DNA from 3 places in the Bradyrhizobium sp. 195 genome. Region 2 is predicted to be linked to each of the others. Evidence: riboswitches for the same ligand, from Rfam matches in the RefSeq annotation. Region 2 holds a riboswitch; each other region holds the start of a gene.
What was found. A riboswitch is a leader RNA that binds a small molecule or an ion and turns the genes downstream of it on or off. The one in region 2 is predicted to bind cobalamin.
Positions count from the first base shown of each region.

Region 1: it holds a riboswitch for cobalamin, as region 2 does, so the genes downstream of both, metE (5-methyltetrahydropteroyltriglutamate--homocysteine S-methyltransferase) here and IVB26_RS15570 (energy-coupling factor ABC transporter permease) in region 2, are expected to answer to the same signal.
Region 3: it holds a riboswitch for cobalamin, as region 2 does, so the genes downstream of both, IVB26_RS22110 (TonB-dependent receptor) here and IVB26_RS15570 (energy-coupling factor ABC transporter permease) in region 2, are expected to answer to the same signal.

Region 1 covers NZ_CP082161.1:1,123,953-1,128,857, reverse strand. Annotated here, with positions in the region: gene metE (5-methyltetrahydropteroyltriglutamate--homocysteine S-methyltransferase) at 8-2,323, opposite strand; cobalamin riboswitch at 2,424-2,623, opposite strand; gene IVB26_RS05260 (hypothetical protein) at 2,845-3,108, shown strand; gene IVB26_RS42985 (hypothetical protein) at 3,271-3,405, shown strand; gene IVB26_RS05255 (4Fe-4S binding protein) at 3,711-3,914, opposite strand; gene IVB26_RS05250 (EAL domain-containing response regulator) at 4,523-4,905, opposite strand, start outside.
Region 2 covers NZ_CP082161.1:3,395,651-3,400,555, forward strand. Annotated here, with positions in the region: gene IVB26_RS15560 (cobyrinate a,c-diamide synthase) at 1-987, shown strand, start outside; gene cobA (uroporphyrinogen-III C-methyltransferase) at 984-1,715, shown strand; cobalamin riboswitch at 1,761-1,980, shown strand; gene IVB26_RS15570 (energy-coupling factor ABC transporter permease) at 2,018-2,695, shown strand; gene cobF (precorrin-6A synthase (deacetylating)) at 2,734-3,483, shown strand; gene cobT (nicotinate-nucleotide--dimethylbenzimidazole phosphoribosyltransferase) at 3,494-4,546, shown strand; gene IVB26_RS15585 (histidine phosphatase family protein) at 4,539-4,905, opposite strand, start outside.
Region 3 covers NZ_CP082161.1:4,766,729-4,771,633, reverse strand. Annotated here, with positions in the region: gene IVB26_RS22130 (adenylate/guanylate cyclase domain-containing protein) at 1-1,368, shown strand, start outside; gene IVB26_RS22125 (hypothetical protein) at 1,474-1,650, shown strand; gene IVB26_RS22120 (hypothetical protein) at 1,789-1,998, shown strand; gene IVB26_RS22115 (hypothetical protein) at 2,147-2,398, shown strand; cobalamin riboswitch at 2,447-2,660, shown strand; gene IVB26_RS22110 (TonB-dependent receptor) at 2,776-4,905, shown strand, end outside.

The DNA of each region.
Region 1 (4,905 bases), 2.3 Mb from region 2:
CGGACCATCATGGCTCAGCCCGCAACTCGCGTGCGGCGGCCACCATATTGATGAGCGCGGGACGCACCTCCTCCCATCTTCGAGTTTTCAGTCCGCAGTCGGGATTGATCCAGAGCTGCCGATCGGAAACTCGCTGCCGCGCCAACACAATCAGCTGCTTGATTTCCGCCGCTGCGGGAATGCGCGGTGAATGGATGTCATAGACGCCGGGCCCGATCTCATTGGGATATTTGTAGCTCTTGAAGGCCTCGAGCAATTCCATCTTAGAACGCGACGTCTCGATTGAAATGACGTCAGCATCCATTGCTGCGATCGCATCGATGATTTCGTTGAACTCGGAATAACACATGTGGGTATGGATCTGAGTTCCGTCGGCGACAGCGGAGGAGCAAACGCAGAAGCTGTCCACTGCCCAATCGAGATAGTTCCTCCACTGCGATTTGCGTAGCGGCAATCCCTCCCGCAACGCAGCCTCGTCGATCTGGATCATGGTCGCTCCAGCCGCCTCAAGATCGATGACCTCGTCTCGAATCGCAAGAGCGATCTGACGACATGTCTCGCTCCGCGAGATGTCGTCGCGGACAAACGACCAGTTCAGGATCGTCACCGGTCCGGTCAGCATAGCCTTGACGGGTTTCTTGGTCAGAGACTGCGCGTAGCGCCACCATTCAACGGTCATCGGCTTCGGCCGGGAAACATCTCCAAACAGGATAGGCGGACGAACGTACCGCGACCCATAAGACTGAACCCAGCCGTGCTTGGTGAAAGCGAATCCCAACAGCTGCTCGGCAAAGTATTGAACCATGTCATTGCGCTCGAACTCACCATGTACGAGCACGTCCAGGCCGATATCTTCCTGCCACTGCACGGTACGGGCTGTCTCCGCTTTCAGAAGCTGCTCGTACTGCGCGTCATTCAGCGCTCCCCGCGCATGGGCCGCACGCGCATTCCGGACGTCGACCGTTTGCGGGAAGGATCCGATGGTTGTCGTTGGAAACATCGGCAATGCGAACGCGACGCGCTGGACGTCGGCACGCTGGGTGAACGCACTGCGACGGCGACGCATGCTATCGTCGATCGCGGCCATTCGTCCGGCGACATTCGCATTGTGGGTCTCGGGCGATGTTTCGCGGGTCACGGCTGCGTCCTCCGAAAGCGCAAGTTCATCGGCCACCTCGGCAGCATGGCCAGCCAGCGCTTTGCCCAATATTGAAAGTTCCTTGATCTTCTGAACTGAGAACGCCAGCCATGTCTTCAGATTGGGATCGAGATCGGTCTCTAGCTCAATGTCGATCGGAACATGAAGCAGCGAGCAGGAAGGAGCAATCTGAACACGGTCCCTGCCCAGCTTTTTGACCATAGGGGCAAGTTGGTCGAGCAGCGCCGCAAGATTAGAGCGCCAGACGTTGCGACCATCAACGACGCCTAGCGAGACCACGAGATCTCTGCGGGCTGTGGCGACAATTGCGTCCAACTGGTCGGGTGCCCGAACCAGATCGACATGAAGCCCGGCAACGGGCAAGGCGAAGGCTGTTTCAAGATTGTCGCCGATAGCGCCGAAATAAGTGGCCAGCATGATTTTAAGGGCCGGCACAACCTTTGCGAAATGAGCATAGGCCCGGCGGACAGCCGCCCGCGACGCTTCGTCGACGTCCATCACTAGGCACGGCTCGTCGAACTGAACCCATTCAGCACCGCGCGAGGCTAGTTCGCGGAGAACATCGACATAGACTGGGAGGAGCCTATCAAGCAGCGACAGCGGATTGAATGCGGGATTTGCGCTTTTGCCGAGCTTCAGGAAAGTGACTGGTCCAACTAGGACGGGGCGCGTTTGGTAGCCGAGGCTTTTTGCCTCCTCATATTCCTCGATCGGCTTTCGAGAGGAATACTTAAAGATCTGATCCTGGTGAAATTCCGGCACCATGTAGTGGTAGTTGGTATCGAACCACTTCGTCATTTCCTGTGCGGCTACGCCAGCCCCACGCTGAGCGTGACCACCGTCCTGAGCGCCACGCGCCATGGTGAAGTAGGTCTTGAGCGACACAGGACCTTCGGTCCAGCCGTAGACGTCGGGAATGGCGCCGACCATTACGCTGGTATCGAGCACATGGTCGTAGAGCGAGAAGTCATTCGAAGGAATGACGGTCGCACCGCAGGATTTCTGCCGTGCCCAATTAGCGGCACGAAGTCCACTCCCCGCCTCGAGGAGCTCGGCTTCGCTGGAGTTTCCCGCCCAGTAGCTCTCGAGCGCGAATTTGAGTTCGCGTCGTGGGCCGATGCGTGACGTCCCCAGTGTGGCAACGGGAAGCGAAAGAATAGACATAGCTCAGACCCCATAATTGGGGCAAAGGCCATGGCGGACGCATGCAGCGAATATCGCGTGAGCGACAGCTGCTTGGCGCACACCGGGACACCCCGCCCGTGGACGATATATTGTCGAGGCAGGTCTCCTGGCTCGCGGGTCGTCGCTGCTGTCCGGCCTTCCCGAAGCCGCAGGGCTTCAGTGACTTCGTTGGACAGCGGCTCGCCGCTTACAGTTGCGGGGGCAGCGCCGGCATTGCACCGGTTTCCCTCTTAGCTCCGGATCAAACGAAATCCGGAGACCACGACGGCTGGCATTATGCGCACGAGGATCGATCGGTCAACCTACTAGCTGTCGCTGCGATATTGCCCAAGCGATTGCGAGCTGTACCAGGTAGGCTACAACGGTCTTACTCCCGGCCTGGTGAAAACACGTGGATCTGTGGAGACTCCGCTTGTGAATGCGTCCGCTCAACAACCTGTTCGCGTAGTCGGATGAGCTCCGCGAGCAGAACGAACGCGCCCGGCGCTTTCGACATCTGCGTGATCGCGACAAAGCCTGGACTTTTCCGTCAGCAGCTTCTCGAACTCGTCCGTGAGGAAGTTGCGATCATCCTCGGCCGGCATCCGTTTGATGACAGCGCCAGCTCCTTAGGAATTGCCAAGGCCGGATTGCTCCAGGATCGAACGAATGATCAGGTCGGACTGCCTGTGTTCGGCCTGCCCCCACGACGAGCCGCGAGCTCGATCGCCTCCGTGGCGTGGGTCAAGATGATCTCCTCGGTGAGCCCGGCACTCACGTGCTGAGCGACTTTGGCGCGCGCCTCGTTGTCTCCGTCGCCGCTTGGCGAATAGTGCAGCCTGGACGTTGGCTTGCGCGACACCGCAGGAACCGTTCCGGACCTCAGGATGCACGCTGACTTGCGAAACTGGAGTAAGCGGCGAGAGCGCGCGCGGCGGGATCGTGCTATGACTCTACGCTCCATGCACTCGTGCACGGTGACCACGGGCAAGCGGATGCCGAGCTTCTCGTACGTCTTCAGGATCTCCGGACCGATCTCGTCGCGCGAGGAGACCGTCTCTTCGGCTTCGGCCGTGACGTAGCTTTAGATATCCTGCAAGTCGATCTTGATATGACGCCCCTTCCACCTCCCCTTGGCTCGTCAGCCAGCGACGATAAGCCTCGACGCGGCGACTGGAGCATCGAGGCGGCCTTCTTTATTCGAGACAAATTTGACGGTGTCCTCTGACAGAGCCCTTCGAGGGCTTCTCGGAGTCGATCAGCGCCTTAAGGTCATAACGATGTTGATCGACCTCGATCGCCCCACGCGGTCGGCGGCCTCCTCAAGCTCGACATCTACTACTTCGTTCGCGAAATCGAGCGGTGAAGCCTTCTGGACGCGGGCTGCTTATGCTGTCTTAGACGGGACACAGGTGTCAGGCACCGGACAGACCACCGCGCATTGCGGCGTGTCGGAATGGCCCTCGCACTCCGTACACTTTTTGGCATCGACAACGTAAATGTCGCGCTTGAGGCTGATCGCCGCGTTGGGACACTCGAACTCACATGCCCCACAAACGGTGCATTGCGAAGCGACGATCTTGTAAGCCATGCCTTCCGACTCCTTAGGCGAGCGATGCCATTGGCGATCCCTTTCAAATGCCGTGCCAAACACAGACGCGGTCAATGATGGGCAATTTGCCCAATTGTGCTGTCCCGGGTCTGAGACCATGTTGCATCTGCGACAGCAACGGGCAACTTCAATTTCAAGCTATGCGAGCTCTCGGGCCCTACTCCAAGAGGCAGTCGCGACTCGGCCGCTGCGAGCTTCCGTTGGTTTGTCTGGCACGGCAGCGCGGGGCAAGCGACGCGCGACGATTCCCAAACCGGCGGCGCGACTAAAAGCCGCGAGCCGACGCACGTCTACGCGGACCTCGGCAAACCTCCGGTCACACGCCCTGACTGGAGGTTTTGTGCAAGCCTCGCTCACGGCTGCAACGTTAACTCCGCGGATTGACTCGCTGGAGGCGTGCCAAAACGGGTTGTGCTACAACAAGCTTCAGCGTCGCTTCGGAGGGAAATAAAGTTGCGCCGGGAGGAGCGATACTGGCTTTGCTAAGCGACCGATTTAATTGCCGCATGCCTGGTGCCGAGTAGGCATGGCGTGCGGGCGAGCGCTGATACGCTTTGCCTGGCCGTGCTCAGCCACTTCTCATGCAGCTATTTTGGACGAAGTGGAACAGGGCTGAAAGATGACTGTGCAAATTGCTTCAGCGGCATGGCCTTTCCGAACAGATGGCCCTGCGCAAGGTCGAAGCCGAGTTCGGTCACAGCGATCAGGTCGGCGTGGCTCTCCACACCTGCGGCGACGGTGCGCACACTGTACTCTTTGGCTAGATCGACGATATGGCGGCACACCGTTCGCTTCAGCGGCCCATTTCCGCAACCGGCGACGTACTGCCGGTCCACTTTTAATTTCATGAACGGGAATTTTTCCACCCCCATCAGCTGCGGCCAATTGGCGCCGACATTGTCGATTGCAAGGCCGATGTTGTGAAAGCGAACCTCACGCGCGACCTCGATCAGGAGATCTAGGTTCTGGA
Region 2 (4,905 bases):
ATCGCGGAGATGCTGGGCTGGCCGGTGGTGCTGGTGATCGATCCCTCCGGTCAGGCGCAGACGGCGGCGGCGATCGCCGCGGGCCTTCGCGATTATCGCCCCGGCGTGAGACTTGCGGGCGTCGTGCTCAATCGCGTCGCCAGCCCGCGCCACGAAGACCTGGTGCGACGTGCTCTTGCTGACGCCGGCATCGCCGTGTTCGGCGCGCTGCCGCGGCATGCCGAGATCAGCCTGCCGAAACGGCATCTCGGCCTCGTCCAGGCCGAAGAGCAGGCTGAGATCGGCAAGCTGATCGACGAGGCCGCGCGCTTCGTTGCCGAGCACGTCGATCTCGACGCGGTGCTGCGCTTCGCTGCCAACTGGTCGCCGCAGCCGGCGGCGAGTGGCTTCAACGTGGCGCCGCCCGGCCAGCGCATCGCGCTAGCCCGTGATGCCGCATTCTCCTTCGTCTATCCGCATATGCTCGAGGCCTGGCGCGCGGCGGGCGCCGAGATATTGCTGTTCTCGCCGCTGGCCGATGAAACGCCTGACGCGAGCGCCGACATCTGCTGGCTGCCCGGCGGCTATCCCGAGCTTCATGCCGGCAGGATCGCGTCCAATGCACGCTTTCGCAGCGGCCTGCGCGCCTTTGCCGAAACGCGGCCGGTGCATGGCGAATGCGGGGGCTATATGGTGCTGGGAACCGCTTTGACCGACGCGGACGGTATCCGCCATGAGATGACAGGCCTGCTTGGCCTCGAGACGAGCTTTGCCAAACGCCGCATGCATCTGGGCTACCGCCTTGCCGAACTCGCCGCGCCGATACCGGGCCATCAGGCCGGTGCGCGCCTGCGCGGCCACGAATTCCACTATTCGACGATCCTCGCCCAGCCCGACACGCCGCTGGCCGTGGTGCAGGATGCGACCGGCGCGGTCATCGCCGAGACCGGCTCACAGCGCGGACTTGCCACCGGCACGTTCTTTCATCTGATCGCGGAGGACCGGTGAGCGGTTTTGTCTCCTTCATCTCCGCCGGCCCCGGCGATCCCGAACTGCTCACCCTCAAGGGCGCCGCGCGGCTGCGCGAGGCCGACGTCGTGCTCTATGACGATCTTGCCTCAGGCGCGATCCTCGATCTCGCCCGGCCCGGCGCCAATCTCGTCGCAGTCGGGAAGCGGGCCGGGCGACCCTCGACCAAGCAGCACCATGTCAATCGTCTCCTGGTCGACTATGCCGCGACAGGCGTGCGCTTGGTGCGGCTCAAGTCGGGCGATGCCGGTATTTTCGGCCGGCTCGAGGAGGAGCTGGAGACGCTGCGCGAGGCGGGCATCGGCTATGAGATTATCCCCGGCGTGACCTCGGCCTGTGTGGCCGCCGCGCAAGCCGGCATTCCCCTGACCCGTCGTCATACCTCGCGCCGGGTGCAGTTCGTGACCGGGGCTGACGTGACGGGCGAGCTGCCGCCGAATCTGAACTGGGCTGCACTGGCCGATCCTGAAGCGACGACCGTGGTCTATATGGGCCGGCGCACCTTCCCGGCGCTTGCCGCAAAATTGATCGCGCACGGTCTCGCCGCGGATACGCCGGCGCTGTTCGCCGAATCCCTCGGCCGCCCCGACGAGCGGCTGGTCCGCACCACCATTGCCGAGCTTGCCGAGCAGCTTGCCCGCGGCGGCGCCGCCTCGACGGCTGCGGTGATCCTGTTCGGCGCGCTGGCGGGGGATTATCCGTCGTGACGGCCGCGGCCGCCCTTCGCCCCTTGACGCAGGCTCGCCGAAAGGGGCACACAGGAGAGGCATGGTGCTCAACGCGGCGCAAAGCGTCGGAGCATAATCGGGAATGGGGGTGGGCGGACCAAGTTGCGGCGCCCAAAACCCCAGCCGCCCCCGCGACTGTAAGCGGTGAGGGGCTCCGAACCGCCACTGGGCCGAAAGGTTCGGGAAGGCCGGAGATCCCCAGTGAACCGCGAGCCAGGAGACCGGCCCTGCACGTTTTGAGGCCAAGGCCGTCGGGTGTGACGGCAGGAAGGGATTGAGCCATGCATATCGAACCCGGAATCGTGACGGGCGCCAAGCTCGTGTTGAGTTACGCAACCGGCATCGCCGCGGGCGGCGTTGCCTTGAAACTTGCAGCCGAGACCGTGCGCGAGCAGGGCGTCGGCTCGTTCGCGGCGCGAACACTCGCCACAACGGGCCTCGTCTTCACTTTCTTCCAGGTTCTGCCGCACTTCCCGGTCGGCGTCTCCGAAGTGCACTTCATCCTCGGCTCGACGTTGTTCCTGCTGTTCGGCGCGGCGCCTGCGGCCTTCGGCCTCGCGCTCGGCCTGTTGCTCCAGGGCGTGTTGTTTGAGCCGGCCGACATCCCGCAATACGGCATGAACGTCACGACGCTGCTCGTGCCGTTGTTCGCGATCCAGGCGATCGCCTCGCGGATCATTGCCCGTAACACCGCCTATGTCGATTTGAAGTATCGGCAGGCGCTGGCGCTCTCGACGACCTATCAGGCCGGCGTGATCGCCTGGGTGGCGTTCTGGGCGCTCTATGGCTCCGGTTTTGCCATGAGCAACCTCGCTAACATCGCGGCGTTCGCGGCCTCCTATGCGCTGGTCATCGTGATCGAGCCGCTGGCCGATCTCGCCGTGCTGGCGCTGGCGAAGTCGCTGCGTGGCGTCACCGCGCCCGGCCTCGTCACCCCGCGCCTGCATAACGCGGCCTGAGGGGAGCGAAGGGCGGTACGCCGCCCTTCGCGCTCGCGATGCTCACGCTCTCCCTGATAGGCATCGGCTGCGGCGATCCCGACCAGCTCACGCGCGCCGCGATCCGCGCCATCAATGCGGCCGATCTCGTCCTGATCCCGCGCAAGGGAACTGCGAAGTCCGACCTCGCCGATCTCCGGCGGACGATCTGCGCGGACGTGCTCACCAGCGACAAGACTGAAATCGCCGAGTTCGATCTCCCCGTGCGCGACGCCGGTGAAGCGGATTACCGCAAGGGTGTGGACGATTGGCACGATGCAGTCGCCGCGACCTGGTCGCAGACGATCGCAAAACATCTTGCAGGCAAGGGCAAGGTCGCGCTGCTGATCTGGGGCGATCCCTCGCTGTATGATTCCTCGCTGCGCATTGCGCGTCGGCTCAATCCCTTGCCGAAGATTGAAGTCGTGCCCGGTATCACCTCGATCCAGGCGCTGTGCGCGGCGCATGCACTGCCCCTCAATGATATCGGCGAGCCTTTTCTGGTCACGACGGGGCGGCGCTTGCGCGAAGGCGGCTGGCCGCAGGGCGTCGACACCGTGGTTGTGATGCTCGACGGCGACACGGCGTTCCAGTCGCTAGATTCAGCTGGGATTCAAATTTATTGGGGTGCTTATCTCGGCATGCCCGACCAGATCATCATGTCCGGCGAGTTGGCCGAGATCGGCCCGCGCATCGTCGCGGCGCGGCAGGAGGCGCGCGCGCGGCACGGCTGGATCATGGACAGCTACATCCTCAAGCGCGCGCGTTAAGCGAGGCAGCATGCTCCCCGAATGGGTCTACCAAAAGTGCCCCGAGATCTCCGCGATCCATCGCGAGGCGGCAATCGCGCGGCAGGCGCAGCTGACAAAGCCGACCGGTGCGCTCGGCCGGCTCGAGCAGCTTGCGATCGAGCTTGCCGGCCTGCAGGCGACCGAGCAACCGCGCGCCGCGCTTGTGCCGATCATCATCTTCGCCGGCGATCACGGCATCGTCGCGCAGGGTGTCTCGGCCTATCCGCAAGAAGTGACCATCGCGATGATGGCGAATTTTGCCTCCGGCGGCGCCGCCATCTCGGTGCTGGCGCGCGAGCTTGGCTCCAGCCTGGAGGTCGTCGATGCCGGCACGCTGGCAGATGAGACGATGGCGGGCGTCGTCACCGTCAAGCCGCGCAAGGGCACGCGCGATTTCAGCGTCGAGCCTGCGCTCCAACCTGCGGAGCTGGCGTTTGCCTTCGAGGCCGGCCAGCGCGCGGTTGCGCGTGCGGCGACCAATCAGCCCGATCTGCTGATCTTCGGCGAGATGGGGATCGGCAACACCACGACCTCGGCGGCGATCGCGGCGAGCCTGCTTGGCGTGAGTGCCGAGGAAATCGCCGGCAGCGGCACCGGGGTCGATGCGGCCGGCCGCGCACACAAGGCGCGCGTGATCGATGCCGCGATTGCGCTGCATGGCGTTGCGGGTGCGTCGCCCGAAGAAATTCTGTGCGCCGTCGGCGGGCTCGAGATCGCAGCGATCTCAGGCGCGATCATCGCGGCCGCGCAGCGCCGCATCCCCGTGCTGATCGACGGCTTCATCGTGTCGGTGGCAGCGCTCGCCGCAGCACGGCTGAACCCGTCGTGCCAGCCGTTCCAGCTAGCCTCGCATCAATCGGCGGAGCAGGGGCACCGGCTGGTGCTCCGCGCACTGAACGTGCAACCGCTGATCAGCCTCGACCTCAGGCTCGGCGAGGGATCGGGCGCGGCCATCGCGCTGCCGCTGGTGCGCCTCGCCTGCGCGCTCCACAACGGCATGGCAACATTCGCGCAAGCCAACGTGCCTGACAGACCTAGCTGATCCGCTGGTTGACGGACACGACGCGCCAGCCGGCCGCGAGGCGATCGATCCGAGTCAGCGACAGCGGATCGATCACGAAGCGCAAGGCTGCTTGCGGCGTGAGATCTAGCGCGATGCAGAGCGCGGCGCGGATGGTGCCGGAGTGCACGACGAGGGTGGTCGATCCGGCCCCGATCCGCGACAGACCCAGCCGGACGCGCGCGACCTGATCCGCAAAACTCTCGCCGGCCGGCGGCCGTCCGCCAGCCGGATCATTCCAGAACTGCGCATAGGCCTCGCCGCCGGTCGCCGCGAGCTCGTCGTGCCGATGGCCGGTCCAGTCGCCGAAATCCTGCTCGCGGAATTCACCGATCAACTCC
Region 3 (4,905 bases), 1.4 Mb from region 2:
AATGCCGCGCTGGCGCGGATCGATATCCGGGTAGAGACGGCCGTCACCGAGCTGCGCCGCGATCTGAATGAGGACCACGGCAGGCTGGTCAAGCAGGTCGACGCCAAACAGATGGTGGAGGCCCGCGGCACGCTGGAGCACATCGACGTGTTGCGCGACCAGTTCAACCGGAAGATCGACGCGATCCGCGCCGACATGCTGACGCAGGTCTTCGCCTCGACATCGCAGGTGATCAGCCGCCAGCACCAGGCAATGGTCATTTCGGGCGTCGTGACATTGCTTGCGGCGATCGTCGGATTTGCCTTTGCGCTCCTGGTATCCAGCGGCATCACGCGTCCGGTGCGGCTGCTGCTCGCCGGCACCCGCGAGGTCGAGGCGGGACGCTTCGACAAGACCATCACCGTCTCGACGCAGGACGAGATCGGCGAGCTCGCCGCGGCCTTCAACCGCATGACCGAGCAGCTCAGGCACAACGAGCGCATCCGCGAGACCTTCGGCCGCTACATCGATCCCAAGGTGGTGCAGGGGCTGATCGATCGGCCGGAGGTCGCGATCGACGGCGAGCGCCGGGTCATGACCATCATGTTCTGCGACATGAGCGGCTTCACCGCGATGAGCGAGGGCATGACCCCGCGCGGCCTCGTCAGGGTGATGAACCACTATTTCACGGTCATGTCCGGCCCGATCAGGGGCAATCGCGGCATCATCGACAAGTATATCGGCGATGCCATCATGTCCTATTGGGGCCCGCCCTTCATCGAGGAGGACGAGCAGGCGCTGCTCGCGGGCCTTGCCGCCATCGAAATGATCGACCAGGTGCCGGCGCTCCAGAAGCAGCTGCCCGACCTGCTCGGCATCCGCGCCATGCCCGCGCCGTGCGATTTGCGGATCGGTATCGCCACCGGCGAGGTCCTGACCGGCAGCATCGGCTCCGAATTGATGATGAGCTTTACGGTGATGGGCGATGCCGTCAACCTGGCCTCGCGGCTGGAGGCCGTCAACAAGGCCTACGGCACCCGCATCCTGATCTCGCAGGCAACCGCTGACGCGATCGGATCGCGGCTCGAACTGCGGGAGATCGATCGTTTGGCCGTCGCCGGCCAGAGCGCACCGCAGGCGATCTTCGAGGTGATGGCGAGGGCAGGTGCACTCACCGGCGCACAGGGCAGCTTGCGCACGCACTATGCCGAAGCGCTCGCCGCCTATCGCGCCCGGCGGTTCGATGAGGCGCGCGCTGCCTTCAACGCGGCGCTCGAAGCCGTCCCCGGTGACGGCCCCTCGCGCACCATGCTCGGCCGCATCGCGCAATTCGAAGCCAACCCGCCGGACGCCGGCTGGGATGGCGCCTGGCGGCTGGACAGCAAATAGGCCGCCGCACCGCAAAAATTGATTCTACTCGATAACGATGTTCGCCGTGACCTATTTCCCGGGCTTAGGTTGGATGTCCTTGAGGCGTTTGACGGGGACACGCCGATGACAGACCTTCAGAACAGACTGGAACGGTTCGAGACGCTCACCGCCGAATGCGAGCTGATTGCCAAGCTCGCCACCGACAGCACCAAACGCGAGTTCTATCTGAAGCTTTCGGAGCAGTACCGCCAATTGGCGGCGGACATGCGCCAGGCGATCGCGACCAAGGCTGCTGCCTGACGCCGGCTGCAATCCGTTCTTAATGTTTGGCGCGCATCCTTGAAGCACGCGAGCGATGGCTCGTGCTGGAAGGCCGGGGTTCGCCGCAGTGCAGCGAGCCTCGCGAGTGTCATTTGCCATGCTTGACAGGGCAATCACATGCGCCTCGTTGCCGTGATCATATTCGCGCTCATGACGGCGGCCTGCGATCAGGAGCAGGACATCACCGGCTCGACGTCGGCCTGCCCGATGCGGAACTACAGCTACAACCCCCGCGACATGAATCAGTGCGTCAATGCCTGCAAATCGTGCGATCGCGGCACCACGGTCACCTGCACGACCTCTTGCAGCCTCAAGGGCGCGCGCTGAGATCCTGACGCCTATGGCGGCTGGGAATGGCGAGCCTGAGATATCCGCTTCCAAGGAACAGGAGCTGGCGGTGCTGGGGCACCGGAACGATTCACTTGGGTTAAACATTGAAGGAGGCGGCAGGACGCGGAGTCCGATGGAAATGGGTATGCTCGATCCCGGTCGATTTCTGGTCTCGTGCTCGCATTGCGATGCCTGGCCGATGGCGGCCAATGTGAAGCGGTCGAGCTGGTGGGCGTCCCCGCACGAGGTCCGCTTTGTCTGCACGCGCTGCCGCCGCGAGGAAACCGCGATCGTCTCGGCCTCCGGCGAATTGACCCCGATCAAGCGCGTCGATGTTCCGCCTCGCGACGTCGCTGCTGCCTGGGCCCAGGCCCAGCGTTTGCGAGGGCGGACCTGACGGCGGTGACAACAGCCGCCGGTCGATTGACTCCCCGGCGGAACGACACGTAAGTTGATTGGTGACGGTTCTCCTCACGGAGATCAAAAGGGAATGTGGTGCGGGATTGTCCCAACGGGGGATTTGTCTCAACGCCACGGCTGCCCCCGCAACTGTAAGCGGTGAATCTTTCGTCCTATGCCACTGGGAATCTCGGTCCTGGGAAGGCGACGTAAGGTAACGACCCGCGAGCCAGGAGACCTGCCGTCAGCCGTGGTCACACGCGAAGATGTCGGTCGGGGAGTACAGACATTGGCTTCACCGGAGCAATCCATTGCTCTGCCGTGAAACCTCGTTCGCTGTGACGTGCCACTGACGTCATACCGAGGTCTACAACCGTGTCCCGTCTTGTCTCTGCCGCCGGGCGCCTCAGCGCCGGCCTGCTCGCGTCCGTTTCCCTCCCTTCGCTCGATCTATCCCCCGCCTTCGCCCAGCAGGCCCTTGCCGAGCAGCTGCCGCCGATCGAAGTGACCAAGCCCGACGATCAGAACCGCACCCGCGCCAGGGCGATCGGTGATGGCGAGCCGACGAAGCGCCGGGGAACCGTGAATGTCGCGTCGGCAGGCAATGGCGCCGGCTCATCCGGCTCGGGCTCCGAGGCTGTCGCCAGCAACGGCGGTATCGTCGGGGCCGCCACGACCGTCATCACGGCCGCGGATATCGCGCATTCGCCGTCGCAGACGCTAGCCGAGATCATCGCGACGCAGACCCCGGGCGCCCAGATCACGACGTTCTATGGCGGTCAAATCGGCGCGAAGACCAGCGTGGATCTGCGCGGCTTCGGCGCGTTTGCCAACGCCAACACGCTGGTGCTGGTCAACGGACGGCGGCTGAACGACGTCGACATGGCACAGGTGGACCTCTCCATCATCCCGCTCAATTCCATCGAGCGTATCGAGATCACGCGCGGCAATTCGGGAGCGGTGCTCTACGGTGACAACGCCATCGGCGGCGTGATCAACATCGTCACCAAAAACGGCGTCGGCGGACCGCCGGTGACCGCGCGCATCGAGGCCGGCTTCGGCTCGTTCAACGCCAGGCTCGGCAACGTCTCGACCTCGCTCAGTTCCGGTCCGTGGTCGACCTCGTTCTATGGCAATGCCGTCAGGACCGATGGCTATCGCGACAACAATCGCTATTCCCAGCAAAACGGCGTCGGCAATCTCAATTACTCGACACCGGGCCTGACCGCTTTTCTCACCGTCACGGGCGACAATCAGGAGCTGCGATTGCCGGGCGGGCGCACCGTCGATCCCTCGATCGGCCTCGACGAGCTCGCGGCCAACCGGCGGGGGACGAGCACGCCGTTCAACTTCGCCAACCAGCAGGGCTTTAGCGCAACAGCGGGCTTCACCAAGACCCTCGTCAACGGCGTCGATCTCATCGTCGACGGCGGCGTGCGCGACAAGAAGCAGCAGAGCGCGTTCTTCTCCAGCCCGGTGCCGGTTCCGGCCTTCTTCACGTCGACCTATGTCGAGTCCCATCTGACGACATGGTCGATCACGCCGCGGCTCAGCGTGAAGAGCCTGCTGCTCGGCATGCCGTCGCATCTCCTGACCGGCATCGACTATTACGATGCGAGCTTTCAGCAGAACCGCGGCGCCGGGCAGGGGCTCTCCTCCTGGCACAATTACGATCTCAGGCAGCAGACGGTTGCGGGCTATTTTCAGCACACATTGGGCGTGGCGCCTACGACCGACATCTCCTATGGCGCGCGGGTGCAGACCGTCAGTCTTGCGGCACGCGACAATTTCGACCCGGCGGCGCCGTTCAACGCCGACATCGGCGCGCTGCCGCTGACGAGCAACGAGACCCAATATGCGCTGCATCTCGGGGCCGAGCATCGCCTCAACGACATGGTCTCGCTGTTCGGCCGCGCCGCGCGCGCGTTCCGCACGCCCGACGTGGACGAGCGCCTGTCCTCGGGGCCTTCGTTCGATCCCCTGACCTTCGCCGCGATCCCGCAAACGTTCCAGCTCAAGACCCAGACCTCTTGGGATATCGAGGGCGGTCTGCGTATCAAAGGCGGCGGGCTGCAGTTGCAGAGCAGTCTCTATCTGATGGACCTCACCAACGAGGTCCATTTCAACCCGGTCCTGTTCTACAACACCAATCTTGATCCGACCCGCCGCTACGGCTCGGAGACCAGCCTGTCTTATCGCGTCAACGACGCTCTGCTGCTGCGCTCCGGCGTGGCCTACACCCGCGCCGTCTTCCGCGAAGGCGCCTGGGCCGGCAATGACGTGCCGCTGGTGTCGCGCTACACCGCGAGTGCGGGCGTCACCTGGAACATCTGGCAGAATTATTTGGTGCTCGATGCCACCGCGCGCTTCTGGAGCGAGCGGCGCATGGACAACGATCAGGCCGGCACCCAGAAGCCGATTCCCGCCAACGGCACGATCGACCTCAAACTCAGCGGCCAGTATGAGCGCTACTTCTGGTCGCTCAGCGTCAACAACGCGCTGAAT